3 regions of the Cryobacterium sp. AP23 genome follow, and region 1 is predicted to be linked to each of the others. Evidence: predicted binding sites of a transcription regulator. Region 1 holds the regulator's gene; each other region holds the start of a gene.
What was found. The regulator LexA, encoded in region 1, represses DNA repair genes until DNA is damaged. The targets are predictions, from matches to a motif close to TCGAACANNTGTTCGA.
Positions count from the first base shown of each region.

Region 2: the regulator LexA is predicted to act here: its motif matches at 3,650-3,665, upstream of ACU5E9_RS01105 (DUF6504 family protein).
Region 3: the regulator LexA is predicted to act here: its motif matches at 1,810-1,825, upstream of ACU5E9_RS10670 (Y-family DNA polymerase).

Region 1 covers NZ_CM133415.1:4,202,937-4,209,617, forward strand. The annotation lists gene ACU5E9_RS19755 (methylenetetrahydrofolate reductase) at 272-1,330, shown strand; gene metE (5-methyltetrahydropteroyltriglutamate--homocysteine S-methyltransferase) at 1,330-3,660, shown strand; gene lexA (transcriptional repressor LexA) at 3,746-4,447, opposite strand; gene ACU5E9_RS19770 (LysM peptidoglycan-binding domain-containing protein) at 4,729-5,133, shown strand; gene ACU5E9_RS19775 (histidinol-phosphate transaminase) at 5,195-6,280, shown strand; gene hisB (imidazoleglycerol-phosphate dehydratase HisB) at 6,290-6,681, shown strand, end outside.
Region 2 covers NZ_CM133415.1:232,943-239,623, reverse strand. The annotation lists gene ACU5E9_RS01120 (carbohydrate-binding domain-containing protein) at 1-1,828, opposite strand, end outside; gene ACU5E9_RS01115 (VTC domain-containing protein) at 1,937-2,800, opposite strand; gene ACU5E9_RS01110 (DUF4956 domain-containing protein) at 2,797-3,423, opposite strand; gene ACU5E9_RS01105 (DUF6504 family protein) at 3,685-3,966, shown strand; gene ACU5E9_RS01100 (hypothetical protein) at 4,045-4,386, shown strand; gene ppsA (phosphoenolpyruvate synthase) at 4,473-6,681, opposite strand, start outside.
Region 3 covers NZ_CM133415.1:2,256,444-2,263,124, forward strand. The annotation lists gene ACU5E9_RS10665 (YhgE/Pip family protein) at 1-1,711, shown strand, start outside; gene ACU5E9_RS10670 (Y-family DNA polymerase) at 1,864-2,910, shown strand; gene ACU5E9_RS10675 (NAD(P)-dependent malic enzyme) at 2,934-4,145, opposite strand; gene ACU5E9_RS10680 (MDR family MFS transporter) at 4,351-6,015, opposite strand; gene ACU5E9_RS10685 (TetR/AcrR family transcriptional regulator) at 6,029-6,607, opposite strand.

The sequences.
Region 1 (6,681 bases):
ACCCTCCGGACTAGCGAAAATGGGCCAGTCATTGTTGGAGAGGGGTGGATCCGCGACGGGTTTCGCCGCCGGAGGTAATATTCGGCCGTGCGACTGTGCCCCGGGATTGACCGGGGCTAGAGTCGTCTCAATCGTTGCCGGAACGCTCACCCTCCCGGCATGGAGCGACAGCCGAGCCCGGCATCCGCCCGCGAGGAGCTGCCTGGTTTGCCTGGCGGTCCGCGGCCGCCAGGCCGTTTTCTGTTGCAGTACCCATGCCGAATGAGGAACCATGACAGCGACCCCAGCACCGCCACCCGCGGATCCCGCCTGTCGGTACGGCACCCCGTTCTCGTTCGAGCTCTACCCGCCCAAAACGGGTGCCGCCGCGACCGCGCTGCACTCCACGATCGATACCCTGGCCGCCGCCGGACCGACGTTCATCTCGGTGACCTACGGAGCCAGCGGCTCCTCCCGCACCTCATCCCTGGACGTGCTGCGCTACATCCGCCAGGCCACCACGGTGGACCCGATGGCGCACCTCACCTGCGTCGGCTCCTCGCATGCGGAGGCGAGCAGCCTGATCCGCGAGTTCCTCGACGCCGGTGTGCGCAGCTTCCTCGCCCTCCGCGGCGACCCGCCGGCGGGCCTGACCGAGAATGACGCCTTCCTCGGCGACCTGCACTCCGCCGGTGAGCTGGTGCAGCTGATCCACCGGGTGCAGGCCGAACGGGTGCCGTACCAGGAGACCCCGATCCCCGGCCTGCCGCGCGCGCGCGCGGTGAAGACCGAACGCGAGCACGTGCGGATCGCCGTGGCCGCGTTCCCGAACGGCCACCCGCGTTCCCGCTCCACCGCGCAGGACATCGACACCTTGCTGGCCAAACAGGCCGCCGGCGCGAACCTGGCCATCACCCAGCTCTTCTTCCACGCCGACCACTACCTCAGCTTCATCCAGCGGGCCCGGGACGCCGGGGTGGAATTCCCGATCCTCCCCGGCATCATGCCCGTCACCAGCCCCGGCCGGCTGCGCCGCATCCTGGAACTGTCCGGTGAGGAGCTGCCCAGCGACCTCGCCATTCAGCTCGAGATCGAGCCGACGGCGGAGGGTCAGCGCGAGATCGGCATCGCCCACGCCGCCGCCCTCGCCGAGAAGCTCATCGCCGGCGGCGCTCCCGGCCTCCACCTCTACGCCTTCAACCAGCACGATACCGTGCTCGCCGTGCTCGACCGCGCCGGCGCCCTCGCCCCGGCAGAATCGGCCGTGTCCCGCTTCCCGTCCCCGATTCATCCCTCGACCAGTACCGCCAGTGTCAGCGCCGGTACTCCCTCCACGAAGGAGTCCTACTGATGACCACCACCGGCCCCGCCTTCCCCACCTTCCCCACCGGAACGATCCTCGGCTACCCCCGGATCGGGCGCCGCCGCGAGCTGAAGAAGGCCGTCGAGGCCTTCTGGGCGGGCACGATCACCGCCGCCGAACTCGAATCGGCCGCTGCCGCACTTCGCCGTGCCACCCGCGAACGCCTCGCGAGCCTCGGCCTGGGCCGCACCGACTCCTCGATTCCGGAGAGCTTCTCCTTCTACGACCAGGTGCTGGACGCCCAGGTCGCCGTAGGCGCCATCCCGGCCCGCTTCCAGGACCTCGTCGACGCCGACGGACACCTCGACCTGGCGGGCTACTTCACCCTGGCGCGCGGCGCCGGCGAGAACCTGCCCTTGGAGATGACCAAGTGGTTCGACTCCAACTACCACTACCTCGTGCCCGAAATCGGCCCGGAGACCAACTTCCACCTCGCCAGTGACCGCATTGTGCGGGAGTTCGAAGAGGCCCTCGCGGATGGCTTCCTCACCCGCCCGGTCCTCGTCGGCCCGGTCACCCTCCTGCTCCTGGCCAAGCCGAGCGAAGACGCGCCGGCCGGCTTCCACCCGCTCGACCGCCTCGCCGACCTCCTCCCGGTCTACGGGACCCTGATCGAACGCCTCGCCGCTGCGGGCGCCCAGTGGGTGCAGCTGGACGAGCCCGGCCTGGTCAGCGAGAGCATCGACATCCCCCGCGACCGGGCCCTCGCCGCCCTCGCCCAGGCTTACGGTGCCCTCGGCGGACTGGCCGCCCGGCCCGCGCTGTTCGTGGCCGCGCCCTACGGCAGCCTGGACGATGCCCTTCCCGTGCTGGCCGCCACCGCGGTCGAGGCCATCGGCCTGGACCTCGTGCGCGGCACCGTGCCCGCCGCCGTCCCCGGGCTGGCCGACGTCACCCTCGTCGCCGGCGTCATCGACGGGCACAACATCTGGCGCGGTGACCTCGCCGCCGCCTTCGACACCCTCGGCCGGCTCGGAGCCCTGAGCGAGCACATCGCGGTCTCCAGCTCCACCTCACTGCAGCACCTGCCGCACGACGTTGAGGACGAAACCAAGCTGGCCGCCGAGCTCGCCGGCTGGCTGGCCTTCGCCGACCAGAAGATCGGCCAGGTCGCCACCCTCGCCCGCGGGCTCACCGACGGCAAGGACGCTATCCAGGCCGAGCTGGACGCGGCCACCGCGTTGCTGGCCGAGCGCCGCGTCTCGCCCGGCGTGCGCGACGGTGCCGTGCGCGACCGACTCGCCACCCTCACGCCGGCCGACTACAGCCGCGGCGACTACGAGACCCGGCTCGCCGCCCAGTCAGCGGCACTGGACCTACCGCCGCTGCCGACGACCACCATCGGCTCGTTCCCGCAAACCGGTGACATCCGCCGGGCCCGCGCCCGCCTCGTCTCCGGCGAACTCGCCCCCGACGACTACCGCGACCTGATGCGCGCCGAGATCAGCCGCGTCGTGCAGCTGCAGGAAGACCTCGGCCTCGACGTGCTGGTGCACGGCGAACCCGAGCGCAACGACATGGTGCAGTACTTCGCCGAGAACCTCGACGGCTTCGCCGTCACCGAGAATGGCTGGGTGCAGTCCTACGGAAGCCGGTGCACCCGCCCGTCGATCCTCTGGGGCGACGTCTCACGGCCGGCGCCGATCACCGTGGAGTGGTCCAGCTACACCCAGACCCTCACCGCCAAGCCGGTCAAGGGCATGCTCACCGGACCGGTCACCATCCTCGCCTGGTCGTTCGTGCGCGATGACCAGCCGCTGGGGGAGACCGCCCGCCAGGTGGCCCTGGCGCTGCGCGACGAGATCGCCGACCTCGAGGCCGCCGGCATCCAGGTGGTGCAGGTTGACGAACCGGCCCTGCGCGAGTTGCTGCCGCTGAAGAAGAAGGACCACGCCGACTACCTGAACTGGTCGGTCGGCTCGTTCCGGCTCGCCACCGCCGGCGTCGCCGACGAGACCCAGATCCATACCCACCTCTGCTATTCCGAGTTCGGGGTCGTGATCGACGCGATCCGCAACCTGGACGCCGACGTCACAAGCATCGAGGCCGCCCGGTCGAAGATGGAGGTCGTGCAGGACATCCAGACCAGCGGGTTCGACCACGGCATCGGCCCGGGCGTCTACGACATCCACTCCCCACGGGTACCGGGCGTGGCGGAGATCACCGAACTGCTCGAGCGGGCACTCGAGTCGATTCCGGCCCGGCAGGTGTGGGTCAACCCCGACTGCGGCCTGAAGACCCGCGGGTACGCCGAGACCGTCGATTCACTGCGCAACATCGTCGACGCCACCCGGGCGGTGCGGGCGACGCTGGGCTAAGCCTCCCCGGCTCGGAAGCGCCGCTGAACGACAACAGGCCCGGTCCCCTCACGGGACCGGGCCTGTTCGTGGTTCAGGAGGCGTCTCAGACCGAGCGCAGCACCGCGACGACCTTGCCGAGCACCTCGGCGTAGTCGCCCAGGATCGGCTCGAAGTTGGTGTTGCGGGGGAGCAGCCAGGTGTGGCCGTCGCGCTGCCGCAGCACCTTCACGGTGGCCTCGCCGTCGAGCATGGCCGCGACGATCTCGCCGTTCTCCGCGGTCTTCTGCTGACGGATGACGACCCAGTCGCCGTCGCAGATGGCCGCGTCGATCATCGAGTCACCGACGACCTTGAGCATGAACAGTTCACCCTTGCCCACGAGCTGGCGGGGGAGCGGGAAGATCTCGTCGATCTGCTGGTCCGCCATGATCGGGATACCGGCGGCGATCCGGCCGACGAGCGGCACCATCGCCGCGTCGCCCACCTGAATGCCGGACTGGTAGTCGTCGGCAGCGCCCGGCGTGACGTCCTCACCGGACTGCGGCAGCTCGATGAGCACCTCGAGCGCGCGCGGCCGGTTCGGGTCGCGGCGCAGGTAGCCGCTCAACTCGAGCTGGTGCAGCTGATGGGTCACGCTCGACAGCGAGGACAGGCCGACGGCGTCGCCGATCTCCCGCATGCTCGGCGGATACCCGCGGTCGCGCACCGAGCGCTGGATAACGTCCATGATGGCGCGTTGTTTATCGCTCAGGCTCTTGCGGCGCCGCGTGGTGCCCTTGTCCCGAGGTGTGCTCTCCTGTGCCACGTTGTCGCTCCTCCTGGTTGGGTCTGAATGGTGCTTCCGACGATCTGCGTGACGCGTCAGAAGTGAATGTCGGTGGTGTCTGTTTGAGTACTGCTACCCGATCGAAACTGTAGCCAAACTGACAGCGATTACTAGACATGCATTCGAGTGTGTTGCGAAATTTCTTTTCATATTATCCGGAAACAGGGTTGATTGTTCGAACACTCGAAGATATATTCGGAACATAGATTCGCATCCGGCCCTCCCGGCCGAGGGCCGGATGCGTTACCAGGAGGTCTGACATGAGCGCAGCATATGCAGTGAAGCCCGGCACGATCGCCGACCGATCGGCTCGTTCCACCGGCCACGCCACGGCCACCGCCGCCACCGCGCCGCGAACGCACCTGCGGCTCACCCGCCGCGGACGCGTCGTGCTGACCACCCTCGCCGCCCTGCCCCTGGTCCTGGGGTCCATCGCCGTCGCCGTCAACGGCGGCGTCGCCGCGGCGGAGGGCACCGCGAACGTGGGCGCCGCCGCCTTCGAATACATCACCGTCGACGCCGGGCAGTCCCTCTGGGATCTGGCCCAGTCGATCGCACCCAAGCAGGACCCGCGTGACGTGATCGCCGACATCGTGAACCTCAACCAGCTGGCGTCCGAGTCCGTGCAGCCCGGCCAGCGTCTCGCCCTTCCCGCCGGCTACTGAGCCTCCCGGCAGAACTCCTGCCGACAGGGAGGCGGGGCGCCGCGCAACTAAGCTTGTTCGGGTGACCAGCCTCGACGACCTGCCCCTGCGTGCCAACCTCCGCGGAAAGATCCCCTACGGTGCACCGCAGCTGCACGTGCCGGTGGCGTTGAACGTCAACGAGAACACCCACCCGATCCCGCCGGCCGTCGCCGCCGACATCGCCCAGGCCCTCGCCGACGCGATCCTCACCGTGAACCGGTACCCCGACCGCGAGTTCACCCCGCTGCGTGACGCCCTCGCCGGTTACCTCGGCCACGGCCTCACCCGGGACAACATCTGGGCCGCGAACGGCTCCAACGAGGTGCTGCAGCAGGTGCTGCAGGCCTTCGGCGGTCCGGGCCGTTCCCTGCTCGGCTACGCGCCGACCTACTCGATGTACTCGATCCTCGCCTCCGGAACCGACACCGACTGGATCCCCGGCGGCCGCGACGCCGACTACGAGCTCTCGCCGGAGACGGCCGTGCGCTGGGTGAACGAGACGACCCCCGACATCGTCTTCCTCTGCTCCCCGAACAACCCCACCGGCACACCGCTGTCACTGGAGACCATCGCTGCCGTCTACGACGCCACCCCCGGCATCGTCGTCGTCGACGAGGCCTATGCCGAATTCGCCCCGGTCGGCACCGAGAGCGCCCTCAGCCTCCTCGCGGGCCGCCCGCGCCTGCTGGTGTCACGCACCATGAGTAAGGCCTTCGCGTTCGCGGGAGTACGGGTGGGCTACCTGGCCGCCGATGCGGCCGTCACGGATGCGCTCCGGCTGGTGCGGCTGCCCTACCACCTCTCCGCCCTCACCCAGGCGGCCGCCGTCGCCGCGCTCGCGCACACGGGCGAAATGCTCGCCATGGTGGACGACATCCGCGTGCAGCGCGACCGGATCGTGACGGAACTGACGGCACTCGGCTTCCGCCCGTTGCGCAGCGGCAGCAACTTCGTGTTGTTCGGGGGCGTGGCCGATCCGCGCGCGGTCTTCGAAGCCCTGCTCGCAGAAGGCATCCTGATCCGCGACATGGGCATCCCCGGCCACCTGCGCGTTTCGGCCGGCACCGAGGCCGAGACCAGCGCCTTCCTCGACGCCATCGCACGGCTTCGTCCGTCAGCCGAATAAACTAACGCCATGAGCAACGTCACGCCTTCGCCTCGCCGTGCCCACCTGCAGCGCGAAACGAGCGAATCGAGCATCGACCTCTCCATCGACCTGGACGGCACCGGGGTGAGCGACATCCACACCACCGTGCCGTTCTACGACCACCTGCTCACCGCGTTCGCGAAGCACTCCCTGACCGACCTCACCGTGCACGCCAAGGGCGACATCGAAATCGACGTACACCACACCGTCGAAGACATCGGCATCGTGCTCGGCCAGGCGATCAAGCAGGCCCTCGGTGACAAGTCCGGCATCTCCCGCTACGGCGACGCCCTCGTGCCGCTGGACGAAGCGCTCGTGCAGGCCGTCGTCGACATCTCCGGCCGGCCCTACCTCGTACACACCGGCGAACCGGCCGGCTT
Region 2 (6,681 bases), 270 kb from region 1:
CGTCGGCGATCTCGCCGCTGGCGGTGCCGCCCACGTAGACGGTGTAGCTCTCGCCGTCGACCAGCTCGTCGGAGGAGAAGACCACCGACTGGAAGTCCTTGACCGATTCGAACGCCATCACCACGTCGCCGGCGCTGTTCACGAGCTGCACGGTGGTGCCGCCCGCCTCCACGGCGTCGAGGGCGATCGCGACGAAGGTCTGCTCGGACCCGGTCTCGGGCGACACGGCCATTCCGGCGCTGCCGGCCGCCAGGAGGGTGCCTCCAGTGACCGTGAAGGTGCCGTTCACGTCGAGTGCGCCGTTCCCACTGTTGGTCGGCCCGTTCACCACGAGGGTGCCACCGCTCATGGTCGCCGACCCGTTGGAGTCGAAGCCGTCGCCGTCCGCGTCGATCACGGTAGTGCCGCCGGTGATGGTGATGGTCTCACCGCCGTCGGAGTCCATGCCGCCTCCCCCGCCGCCGCCCTGGGCAGGCATCTCGCCGTCGGTGGGGGCGCCGTCCGCAGCGGCCGTGTCGTCGGTCGTGGTGGTGGTCGCGGTCGACCCGCTGGAGGCGTTGAGGCCGTCATCGCTGGCGGTCACCGAGACGGTTCCGCCGCCGATGCTGATCGCCATGCTCTCCAGCCCCTCGTTCGAGGTCGTCACGGTGGTGCTGCCGCCGATGATGTCCAGCGCCGAGTCGGCGTGCACGCCGTCGTCGCCTGCGGCGAGGGTGACGTCGCCGGCGACCACACGCACGGTGCCGTCGGAGTGCAGGGCGTCATCCGCTGCGTCGACGGTGAGGGTGCCGCCGTCGATGACGGTGACCACTCCGGACTTGACGCCCTTCGCGGAGACGTCCTCGGCGACCGTGGCGGTGTTGCCGCCGCCGGATTCCACAGTGACGTCGGCGCCGGAGAGCACCACATCGGTGATGGCCTGCACGCCGTCGCCGGCCGCCGTCACGTCCACGGTGCCCCCGGTCAGGGCGATGTACCCGCGGGTGGCGTCGTCCGCGTTGTCGGACTTGAGGCCGTCGCCGCCGGCCGTCACCGAGACGGTGCCGCCGTCCACCACCAGGTAATCCTTGCCGCGGATGCCGTCATCCACTGCCGTCACCGTGATGGTGCCGGAGTTGATGACCAGTCCGTCGGCGCTGGTGATGCCGTCGTTGCCGTTGCCGGTCACGTCGAGCGACCCCGTACCGGTGATGGTGAGGTCGGCGGCGCTGTACAGAGCCGCGTTCGCTTCGTCGTCTTCGCCGTAGGAGTCGGTGTCGGCCAGGGAGTTCGTGGTCCCGTCGGCGAGCACGATCATGGCTTCGTCGGCCTCGGAGACGACGAGGGCGGCCCCGGCGGAGTTGGTGATGTCGACGCCGTTGAGGAGCAGGCGCACGGTGCCTTCGCCCGCGGAGGCGACGACGATCTGGCCGTCGTCGAGGGTGCCGCTGAGTTCGTAGGTGCCGGCCGCGGTGATGGTCACGGTGCTGCCGGAGATGGTCACGGCTGAGCTGTCGGCGGAATCGTCGACCGAGGCGCTGTCGCCGTCCAGGGTGATCGGCACCACGTCGGCGTCGTCCCACTCGTAGTCGTCGGCGTCGTCGTGGGTTTCCTGGTTGGCGGCCAGCACCTCGGCGGCGGAGGTGGACTCGTCCACCGCGACGGCCGTGGTGGCTGACGTCGTGGTGCCTGTGGAGCCGGTGGAGTCGGTGGTCGACGCGACCGCCGCACACCCGGTGAGCAGGGCGGCGGTGACCAGGAACGGCAGCACCCGGTAGGTGCAGGCCTTCACGCCGAACCGGCGGGCGCCGCCGGACGGGTCGGTGGGGGTCAGGGGATTCTTCTTCATGGGGTCTTCACAATCGGTGGGTGCCGGTGACGGCAGCTGAGTGGGGGATGGTCGCTGGGTGTGGCCGGTGGGGCGCCGGTGGAGAGGGCACGTACGGGTGCTCGGCGGCTAGCGGAAATAGCGGCGCAGGACCGGGGCCCATTTGTTGTCCGGCAGGTCGCCGCGCAGGGCGGCCATTCCGGTGCCGTACTTCGACATGGTGGCGGGGCGGTGGCCGTGCGCCCAGAGGATTCGGTCGACGGCGGATGCCCGCGACCCGGACTTGGTCTCCACGATGGCCAGCTGCGGCCGGTCCAGTCGCACCGGCGGCGCATCCGACAGCCGGGAGCCGCGGTCGCGCGCGCTCCGGCCGGCGGGGGCCCGGTGCGGCACCGTCGCCCAGGACAGGCCGGTGTCGATCGTGGCCCGGCTGCTGGACTCCGGGATGAACAGGGTCGTGCGCAGGTACCGGGTGGTGAGGGTCGGCATGAGTTCCTGCCCTTCGGCCCCGGTGATGTCGGCGTCGTCGAGCACCGTGTCGGTGTACCGGCGGCCCTCGCTGGTGAGCGTGGCCCTGTCGTCGAGGTCGTACGGCAGCCGGTCCTTGACCGTCACACCGCGGCCGCCCCTGGTCTTCACCTCGAGGTAGCTCTGGGCGGAGTCGACGTAGGTGCGGGTACGGATCTTGAACCGGCGCCGGCGCGGATGGGCCGCCATCATGAAACTGGTGAGCTCCGGGGTGTCGAAGTACACAGACTCGTAGGCGCTGGAGCGCACCCCGTTGATGTCCAGCACCCGCACCCCGGGATCGAGGTCGGCCAGGAGCACGTCGAGGGCGCTCCGCGGCAGCACGTACTTGCGGTCGATGCGGGTGAGCAGGCTGGCGCGTTCGGTGAGTTCGGCCAGGTCGATGGTGTCCAGGCCCGTCAGCGGCACATCCAGCACGACTCCCCCGGCAGGCACGGCACCCCCGAGTGCGGACAAGGCGCTCATCGTCCCGCCTCCTGCAAAACGCTGGCGCCGGTGACGCCGGTAGTGCGGGCCGGGGCGAGGGTGGGGGCCAGGGAGCGCGCGGCGCCCACCTGGTACCGCACGTCGACGAGGGTGGTGTCGTTGACCAGGTCGAGGCTGCGCACGTGCACGCCGTGCACCCGGGCGACGAGCAGCCCTTCGAGGTGCGCGATGAGGTCGGACTCGTCGGGGAAGGCGGCATCCAGCACCACCGTCTGCTGCCGGTAGCTGCGGAACAGGCGCGGGTTGTCGCCGAAGAAGACGACGGCGACGATGAGGGCCATCAGCACCACGGTGAGCACGTTGGGCTCGGCGCTGAGGCCGGCGAGCAGGCCCATGGCCAGGGCCGCGAAGTAGTACGCCACCTCGTGCTGTTCGATCTCGCTCGAGCGCAGGCGGATGATCGACAGCACGCCGAACAGGCCCAGTCCCAGGCCGACGCCGACGGTGCTGGACGCGAGCACTTGGGCCACCGCCAGCACACCGACATTCACGATGAGGTACGCGACGACGAGGTCACGGCGCCGGTGGCGCGGAAAATACAGCCCGAACGTGAGCAGGCTGATGAAGAGCAGATCGATCAGGATGATCGCGGCCTGCAGCATGGTGTCCTCCAAATGAACAATCGGTAACGTAACGATGTCCATCTAGCCGAACGTGCCTATGAGTCGGCTATGGCTCGGTTATGAGCCACAGCTGAGTCGCCGGCGATGTCGCGACCCGATCTCGCGAGCCGGTCTCGCGAACGGTGAGTTGAACCCCGAAACCCGGGCCTTTTCGGGGCCCGGCTCACGGGTCGCGGGTGCAATGTCAGAGCAGGAGGAGTAAACTTCGAACGTATGTTCTAACCGACGAGGTGATGCTCCATGAGTTTGATCAATGAAACCGTTGCGGTCTGGGTGTCCCCGGAGGGCGCGCCCGTGCGCCTGGTCTGGCGGACCCGCCGGTTCCGGGTCACCGACACCCCGACACCGCTGACGGCGTCCCTCTCGCTGCCCGACGAGCTGCTGCACTTCCTCACCCATCCGCCCAAGCCGGTCGCGGCCTGGCGCTGCCAGGGCACCGCAGACGACGGTACATCCCTGGTTTTCGACATCCAGCATGACGACGGCCGCGGTCTCTGGCAGCTGCTGCGCGCCTATGACTGAGCGGGATCCGCGGCCGGCCTGCTCCGTTTCGGGGGCGGTGATGCGGCGCTAGGCTCCCAGCGAGACAGGGAGAGTGCCGTGAGCGAGAACGAGAGTGAGAGCAACAGCCTGGTGCCCCGCGGACGCAAGGAGGACGCACAGCGGGACGCGCGCTGGCAGGCGCGGATCACCTTCCTGCGCAGCCGCGCGGCGGTCGCCAGGGCCGAGGTAGGCGCGATCGAGGCGCTGCACCGGGACCCGGAGGAGATGGAGGACCTGCTCATGAACGCCTCCCCCGAGGACGTCGCCATGGCAGAGGCCGTGGAGCACCGGATCAGCGAACGGGTGATCGCCGCCCGGCAGGTGGCGGATGCGGCGGAGGCCGACTACGAGCAGGCCGTCCTGGACGGGCCGGACCTGCAGATCGACGACACCGTGTGAGCAGAGCGGTCTGAGCAGGAACGATCCGCGCAGGAACGATCCGCGCAGGAACGATCCGCGCAGGAACGATCCGCAGACGCGATCGCCTAGGTGGTCACCCGGCTCAGTGTCGGCCAGTCGCCGACGGTCTTCACCTCGGCCTCCTTGATTCGGTGCACGGTCCTGAGGAACGAGTCCGGGTTGAGCGAGATCGAGTCGATGCCCCGGCCGACCAGGAATTCGGCGAAGTCCGGGTAGTTGCTCGGCCCCTGCCCGCAGATGCCGATCTTGATGCCGGCCGCGTGGGCCTTGTCGATCGCCTCGCTGATCATCCGGGTGACCGCTTCGTTGCGCTCATCGAACAGGGCGGCCAGGTCGGCGGAATCCCGGTCGACGCCGAGCACCAGCTGGGTGAGGTCGTTCGACCCGATCGAGAAGCCGTCGAACCGGGTGGCGAACTGTTCGGCCAGGATGACGTTGGCTGGGATCTCGCACATCATGTAGACCTGCAGCCCGTTCCGGCCGCGCACCAGCCCGTTCTCGGCCATCGCCGCGAGCACCTTGTCGGCTTCCGTCGTGGTGCGGCAGAACGGCACCATCACGATCACATTGCTGAAACCGATCTGCTCCCGCACCCGCATGAGCGCCCGGCATTCCAGGGCGAAGCCCTCGGCGTACTTGGGGTCGTAGTACCGCGATGCCCCGCGGAAGCCGAGCATCGGGTTCTCCTCGGCCTGCTCGAAAACCGACCCGCCCAACAGGCGCGCGTACTCGTTCGTCTTGAAATCGCTGAGCCGCACGATCACCGGATTCGGATGGTACGGCGCTCCCAGTTTCGCGATGCCCAGTGCCAGGGTCTCCACGAAGTAGTCGGTGAGGTCGTCATACCCACGGGTGAGTTCGGCCATCTGCCGCAGCACGGCCGGTTCGGTGATGCGTTCGGGGTGCACGAGCGCCATGGGGTGGATCTTGATGAGGTTGTTGATGATGAACTCCATCCGCGCCAGCCCCACCCCGGCGGTGGGCAGCCGCCACCATTCGAACGCGGCGGCCGGGCTGGCGATGTTCACCATCACCTGCGTGCGGGTGTGCGGCACGGCGCCCAGGTCCACCTCCTCGGTTTCGGCGGCGAGGATGCCCGCATAGACGAAGCCCTCGTCGCCCTCGGCGCAGGAAATGGTGACCGGGGCGCCCTCGGTGAGCACCTCGGTGGCTACCCGGGTGCCGACCACCGCCGGAACGCCGAGTTCCCGGCTGACGATGGCGGCGTGGCTGGTGGGGCCGCCGTGGTCGGTGATGATTCCCGCCGCGCGGGTCATGATCGGCACCCAGTCCGGGTCGGTCATCTCGGTCACGAGGATCGCGCCGTCACGGAAGTTCTCGATATCGGCCGGGTCCCGGATCACGCAGGCGGTGCCGGAGGCGATGCTGTCGCCGATGGCCACCCCGGAGACCAGGAGCGGACCGGCCTCGATGAGCCGGCTCACCGTGAACCGGGTCAGGCTCCTCTGCGAGTGCACGGTCTCCGGCCGCGCCTGCACGAGGAACAGCTCACCGGTCAGACCGTCCTTGGCCCATTCCATGTCCATCGCCCGGCCGTAGTGGTCCTCGACCACCTTCGCCCAGCGGCCGAGCAGCACGATCTCAGCGTTGCTCAGCACGAACGCCCGGCGCTCCCGCTCCGGGGTGTCGATCACCCGGGTGCGCGCGCTGCCGCCCTCGGCATAGGTCATCTTGCGGTCCTTACGGCCCAGCGTCTTCTCGATGATCGGTTCGCAGTCCGGATCGGCGAGCAGGGCCTTGAAGACCAGGTACTTGTCCGGGTCGACGGCGCCCTGCACGACGGTCTCACCCAGGCCCCAGGCCGCGCTGATCACGGCGGCGCCGGGGAAGCCGGTGTCGGTATCGATGGAGAACATCACCCCGGAACCGGCGAGGTCGCTGCGCACCATCCGCTGCACGCCGATGGAGAGCGCGACGTCGAGATGGTCGAATTTCTTCACCTCGCGGTAGCTGATCGCGCGGTCGGTGAACAACGACGCGTAACAGCGCCGGCAGGCGTCGAGGAGGTCCCGCTCGCCGCTCACATTCAGGAAGGTCTCCTGCTGGCCGGCGAAGCTGGCATCCGGCAGGTCCTCGGCGGTGGCGCTGCTGCGCACGGCCACCGGCAGGTTCGCCACCCCGGCCTGGTCGGCGAGGGTGCGGTAGAAGACCCGGATGTCGTCCGCGATGGCCGCCGGGAACTCTCCGGCCAGAAACGCCTCGCGCACGGCTTGCCCGGTCTCCCGGAGCGAGGACGCGCCGGCATGGTAGGCG
Region 3 (6,681 bases), 1.9 Mb from region 1:
CACCAGCAAGCTCTCCGACGGGGCAGCCGCCCTGGCCACCGGCGCCGGGCAGGTCTCCGCCGGAGCCACGGCCCTCTCCGACGGCACCGCCCAGCTCGCCGACGGAACCGCGCAGGTCTCCACCGGGGCCGCCGACCTCTCCGCCGGCACCACGACCCTCTCGGCCGGAGCCGCCCAGGTGGCCGCGGCCGCGCAGCAGGTGGCGGACGGCAACGCCGGCCTGGCCACCGCGGCCGACGGCGCCGGCACGGTGCTCTCCGGGGCGTCCGCCGCGCTGGACACCGCCAGGACCAACCTGACCGACCAGCTCAGCGCTGCCGGACTGACCGACGACGAGATCACGGCCGCCGTGGCCGCACTCGACCCGCTCGACACCGCCGTGCAGAACGCCACCACGGCGTTCACCACCGCTTCGAGCGGCATCGGCGTGCTCGCCGAGGGCAGTGCCGCCCTGGCCACGGGAGCGACCGGGGTCGCCGACGGCGCCAGCTCGGCCGCCGCCGGCGCCGAAAGCCTCGCCGCCGGGGCCGCCGCCGCGGCCGATGGCGCTGCCACCGCGTCCACCGGCGCCGCCACCCTCGCCGAGGGCGCCGGCCAGACCGCGGCCGGAGCCACCACCCTGGCCGATTCGCTGGCCACGGCCGCCGAGGGCACCCAGACCCTCGCGGAGGGCGCGAGCAGCGCCGCGACCGGGGCCGCCCAGGTCGCCGACGGCGCCAGCCAGACCGCCACCGGGGCATCCGCCCTCGCCGCGGGAGCCAACGACGCCAACACCGGGGCCGGCACCCTGGCCGACGGCGCCAGCCAGACCGCCGCCGGCGCCGCCACCCTGAGCACGGGCGCCGCCTCCGCGGCCGACGGGGCCGCCGCCCTGAGCACGGGCGCGACCTCCGCCCTGACCGGCGCCGAGGCCCTCGCCACGGGCGCGTCGTCGCTCAGCGACGGCCTGGTCGGCCTGCAGGACGGCGCGGGCACGCTCCGCGACGGCCTGACCGACGGCGTCGACAGCATCCCCGACACGGATGCCGCCACCATCGACCTGCAGGGCTCCACCATCGCCGACCCGGTCGACCTCAAGACCGCGGCCGTCACCTCCGCCGGCACCTACGGAGCGGGCCTCGCCCCGTTCTTCGCCAGCCTGGCCGGCTGGATCGGCATCTACGCCCTGTTCCTGATCGTCAAGCCGGTCTCCCGCCGCGCCATCACCGCGCTGCACTCGCCGCTGAAGATCACCCTGGCCGGCTGGCTCACCCCGGGCATCCTGGGCCTGTTGCAGATGGCCGCCCTGTTCGGCATCCTCACCGGCGTGCTGCACTTCGAGGTGCACAACCCGGTCGGCACCTACGCCATGATGGGCCTGGCCGCGATGACGTTCGCCGCGATCATCCTGGCGCTGAACGTGTGGCTGGGCAGCGTGGGCCAGTTCGTCGGCCTGGTGCTGATGGTGCTGCAGCTGGTCACCGCCGGCGGCACCTTCCCCTGGCAGACCCTACCGGCGCCGCTGGCGTTCCTGCACCATGTGGTGCCGATGAGCTACGCCGTCGACGGCATCCGCCAGCTGATGTACGGCGGCAACCCGGCCACCGCGCTCAACGATGCCGGCGTGCTGCTGCTCTGGCTGACCGGGGCGCTCGCCCTGGCCGCGATCGGGGTGGTGCGGATGACGCACTTCCGCACCCTGCGCGACCTCAAGCCCAGCCTGATCGGGTAGCCGCTCGTGGCCGCCTGTTTATAAGGAGATAGTGAGTTTTCGAGGACGCAATTGCCACAAGCATCCTTGAAAACTCACTCTTTCCTTATTTGAGACATTCGAACGCGTGTACTATTTTCAATGTGTCTGAACCGAGCCCGAATGCACGCCCCATGCCGCACGGAAGCCCCGTGCTGCACGTCGACGCTGACGCGTTTTTCGCGGCCGTCGCACTGCGGTCCCGGCCCGAGCTCGTTGACACGCCCGTCGCCGTCGTGGCCCACGTATTCATCGCCAGCGCGAACTATCCGGCGCGGGCGCTCGGCGTGCGCTCCGGCACACTGGCGCAGGATGCGCTGCGGCAGTGCCCGGACCTCGTCCTGATCGACCTGCCGCGTGCGGAGGTGGAAGAGGTGGGCGACGCCCTCTTCGACATCTTCCATTCGGCCGCCCGGGCTGTCGAGCCCGGGTCGGTCGAGGAGGCGTTCCTGGACGTCGGCGCATCCGACTGGGCCGGCGCGATTGCGGCCGGGCACGCGCTGCGCGGCTGGGTGGCGCGGGAGCTCGGCATCACCGTCAGCGTCGGCGTGGGAAGGACAAAGCTGATGGCCAAACTCGCTTCCCGCCGGGCCAAGCCGGACGGTCTCTACGTGATCGAGGCCGGCGAAGAGGCGCACCTGCGCGACAACCTGCCGATCGACCAAGTGTGGGGAATCGGCGCGACGACGCTGCAACGGCTCGCCCGGCTCGGTGTGACGAAGCTCGCGCACATCGACGGGGTGCCACGCAACGAGTTGCAGTACGTGTGCGGAACGGCGATGGCCCGGCGGTTATGGCGGATTCGGGAAGGCACCGACGATGCGGTCGTGCGCACCGTCGAACAACGCTCCTCCCTGGCCGCCGAGGGGTCCACCGCTGGATACGCGCGGCCCGACCGGTCGCCCACCGAGCTGGCCCAGGCGTGCGTGGAGCGGCTCTGCCACCGTGCCGAGCGAGCCGGGCTGGCGGGCACCGGCATCACGCTCACCCTGCGACCTGAGGCCGGCGGCAAGGCCGTCGTGCACAAGCGCACCCTGGTGGCGGCGACCGCCGAACGGGACACCTGGCTCGCCATCGCCGGCGACCTGCTCGCCGACGAGACCGTACCCAGACTGGCCGGCCTCCGGGTCACCCTCACGGGCCTGCTCCCCCTCGACCGGGTTCAGCACACCCTGTTCTGACCCGTTCGGCAGGCCGCACCGGGCTATACGGCGGCTATCACCGCGGCGGCCACGGCGGAGGCCACGCGTTCATCGAAGGGGCTCGGGATGATGTGGTCGGCCGCGAGGTCGTCGCCGACGAGATCGGCGATGGCCAGTGCCGCGGCGATCTTCATGGCGGTGGTGATGCGGCGGGCGCCGGCATCCAGCGCGCCGCGGAAGATGCCGGGGAACGCGAGCACGTTGTTGATCTGGTTGGGGTAGTCGCTCCGCCCGGTGGCGACGATCCTGGCGTACTGGGCGGCCACGTCGGGGGCCACCTCCGGGTCGGGGTTGGACAGCGCGAAGATCATCGCGTCGGCCGACATCGTGGCGAGCAGGTCCTCGTCCACCGTGCTGGAGGAGACGCCGATGAAGACATCCGCTCCCGCCAGCGCCTGGGCCGGGCCGCCGTCGACCTGGCGCGGGTTGCTGGTCGCGGCGAACGCGGCCTTCACCCCGGTGAGGTCGATCCGGTGGCCGCTGAGGATGCCTCGGGAGTCCAGCAGCACGACATCCGCGATGCCCACCTCCAGCAGCAGCGCGGCGATCGCGATGCCCGCCGCTCCGGCGCCGGAGACGACCACGCGGAGGCTTGCCAGTTCGCGGCCGAGCACCTTGGCGCCGTTGGTGATCGCGGCCAGCACCACCACGGCGGTGCCGTGCTGGTCGTCGTGCATGACGGGCATGTCGAGGGCCTCGATGAGCTTGGCCTCGAGCTCGAAGCAGCGCGGCGCCGACACGTCTTCGAGGTTGACGGCGCCGAAGCTGTGCTGCAGACGCACCAGGGTCTCGACGATCTCGTCGACATCCGTGGTGTCGAGCACCAGCGGGATGGAGTTCAACCCGCCGAAGCGCTGGAACAGGGCCGACTTGCCCTCCATCACCGGCAGGGCTGCAGCCGGGCCGATGTCGCCGAGGCCGAGGACGGCGGTGCCGTCGCTGACCACGGCGACCAGGCGACTTGCCCAGGTGTGCGTGGCGGCGACGGCGGCATCGTTGTGGATGGCCCGGCTGACCTCGGCCACGCCGGGGGTGTAGACGATCGCCAGGTCACGCCGGGTCTCGATGGGCCGGGCCAGGTCGATGCGCAACTTGCCGCCCGCGTGGGCGGCGAAGATCTCGTCGGTGGTCACGACGCTGCCGACATCGGTGGCGACGTCGGCGGGGGCGATCGTGGGGGCGACGGTGGGCAGGGCGGCAGTGGGCAGCGGCATGGAACGAGCCTTCGCGGTCGAGACAACGGAAGCCGCACATCTTCCCGGGAACCCGAGACCGGCCTGGACTCAGGCTACGGCCACCTCGAGCCGAACGAACGGGACCATAGACCCACCCGACACGTCCGCGAGCCGTGAGGACAGCACCCCAAATCGCGAAATTTGGGTGCTTTTCTCACGGCTCGCGGGATGTGGGGACGGGGCGCTAGCGCGGGAGGGGTTCTTCCGCGGGCGTCGTGTTGTGCGCCGGGTCACCGGGCGCCGGCTGGGCGGTGGGGTGCCCGTGGTGCGCGGCTTCGAGGGCCTCGGCCTCCGCTCCGCCGACGGCCTCGCCGCGGGCGACCATGCCGGCCACATCCGAGAGCGGGATCTGCTTGAGGAACAGCGAGAGCAGGAACGCGATGCCGATGAACGGCAGCAGGAACCAGAACACCGGCGCCAGCGCATCCGCGTAGGCGACGACAATGCCGTCGCGCACGGCGTCGGGCAGCGCGTTCAGGGTCTGCGGGTCGATGCTTGCCGTGGCGCTGGCAGCCTCAGAGGCGCTGGCGCCGGCGCCGGCGAAGACCTCGGTGAGGTTCTCGGTGAGCCGCGTGGTGAAGATGGTGCCGAACACCGCGACGCCCAGTGATGCGCCGACCTCGCGGAAGTAGTTGTTCGTGCTGGTCGCGGTGCCGATCATCGACGGGTTGACCGAGTTCTGGGCCACCAGGACGACGACCTGCATGATCAGGCCGAGGCCGGCGCCGAAGACGAACAGGAACACGCAGATGAGCCAGATCGGCGTCTCGGCGCTGAGCGTGGTCATCGCGACCATGGCCAGGGCGGTGAGGATGGTGCCGAGGATCGGGAACATCTTGTACTTGCCGGTCTTGGTGATGGCGATACCCGAGATGATCGAGGTGCCGATCAGGCCGGCCATCATCGGCAGCATGAGCAGGCCGGATGCGGCGGCCGAGGTGCCGGAGGACATCTGCAGGAAGGTGGGCACGAAGCCGATCGCCGAGAACATGCCCAGGCCCAGGGTGAGCCCGATCAGGGTCGCGTTGACGAAGGTCGGGTTCTTGAAAAGCTGCAGCGGGATGATCGGGTCCTTCGCCCGGGCCTCGACGATCACGAAGAGGATCGCGGCGAGGAGCATCCCGGCGCCGAAGAGCCAGGTTTCCATGGCGTCCCAGCCGTGGGCGTTGTCGCCGCCGAAGTCGGTGAAGAAGATCAGGCAGGTCGTGAACGCCGAGAGGAGCACCACACCGAGGATGTCGATGGGCTGGGTGGCCTTCTTGCTGGGCAGCTTGAGGGTGAACCAGGCGATGGCGAAGGCGATGATGCCGACGGGGATGTTGATGTAGAACGCCCACTGCCAGGTGAGGTGGTCGACGAAGTAGCCGCCGAGAAGGGGGCCGCCGACGGCGGAGAGGCCGAACACGGCGCCGAGCGGGCCGAGGTACTTGCCGCGCTCCGAGGCGGGCACGATGTCGGCGATGATCGCCTGGGAGAGGATCATCAGTCCACCACCACCGAGGCCCTGCACGGCGCGCCAGGCGATGAGCTGGGTGAAGTCGCCGGCAAAGGCACAGCCGACCGAGGCGATGGTGAACAGCGCGATCGCGATGAGGAACAGGTTGCGCCGGCCGAGGACGTCACCGAACTTGCCGTAGACGGGCATCACGATCGTGGTCGCGAGCAGGTACGCGGTGGTGAGCCAGACCTGGTGCTCGACGCCGCCGAGCTGGCCCACGATGGTGGGCATCGCGGTCGACACGATGGTCTGGTCGAGGCTGGACAGAAGCATGCCGGCGATCAGAGCGCCGAAGATGATCCAGATTCGCCGTTTGGTGAGGAGGAGCGGCGCCTCGGTGGTGATGGTCACGGTGGGTTGCCTTTCAGGAGGTGGGTACGGCCAGCACTGTGCGGAACGCCGCGAGTGAGGTCAGCAGAATTGTGGAGAAGTTTTGGGTGTTCGCCGGGTCGACGAAACGCTGGACGGATGACTGCATGAGCGTGGCCAGGACGCTGACGACGGCCGCGGCGCGGGGGTCGTCATCGCTCACACCCTCGCGTTGAGCGATGAGGCCGCGAATCTGGCGTTCACGGTCCCTGGTCACGCCGATGAACCGAGTCATCAGGCGGGGCTCCCGTTCAAGGGCCGCCATGAAATCGGTGTGCGCGGCGGGGTCCATGTCGCCGGATTCGATGTGGGTGATGGCGAATTCGATCAGGTCCTGCAACACGCGGGACCAGTCGCCGGGGGTTCCCGCCATGAAGGCGTCGGCGAGGACCTCGAACTCGTTGTCGGAGTTCTCCCCGATGACGGCATCTTCCTTGCTGGCGAAGTAGTTGAAGAAGGTGCGCCGGGAGACGTCCACCTCGGCGCAGACCTCTTCGATCGTGAATCCGGCGAGGCCGCGCTCGGCGGTGAGACGGCGCGACACCGAGGTGAGGCTGGACGCCGTCTTGCGCATCCGTCGCTCAACGCGTGTGATAGTTGCACTTTCGGACATAGAGTGCAGTTTTGCACTATTTAACTCCAAGTGCA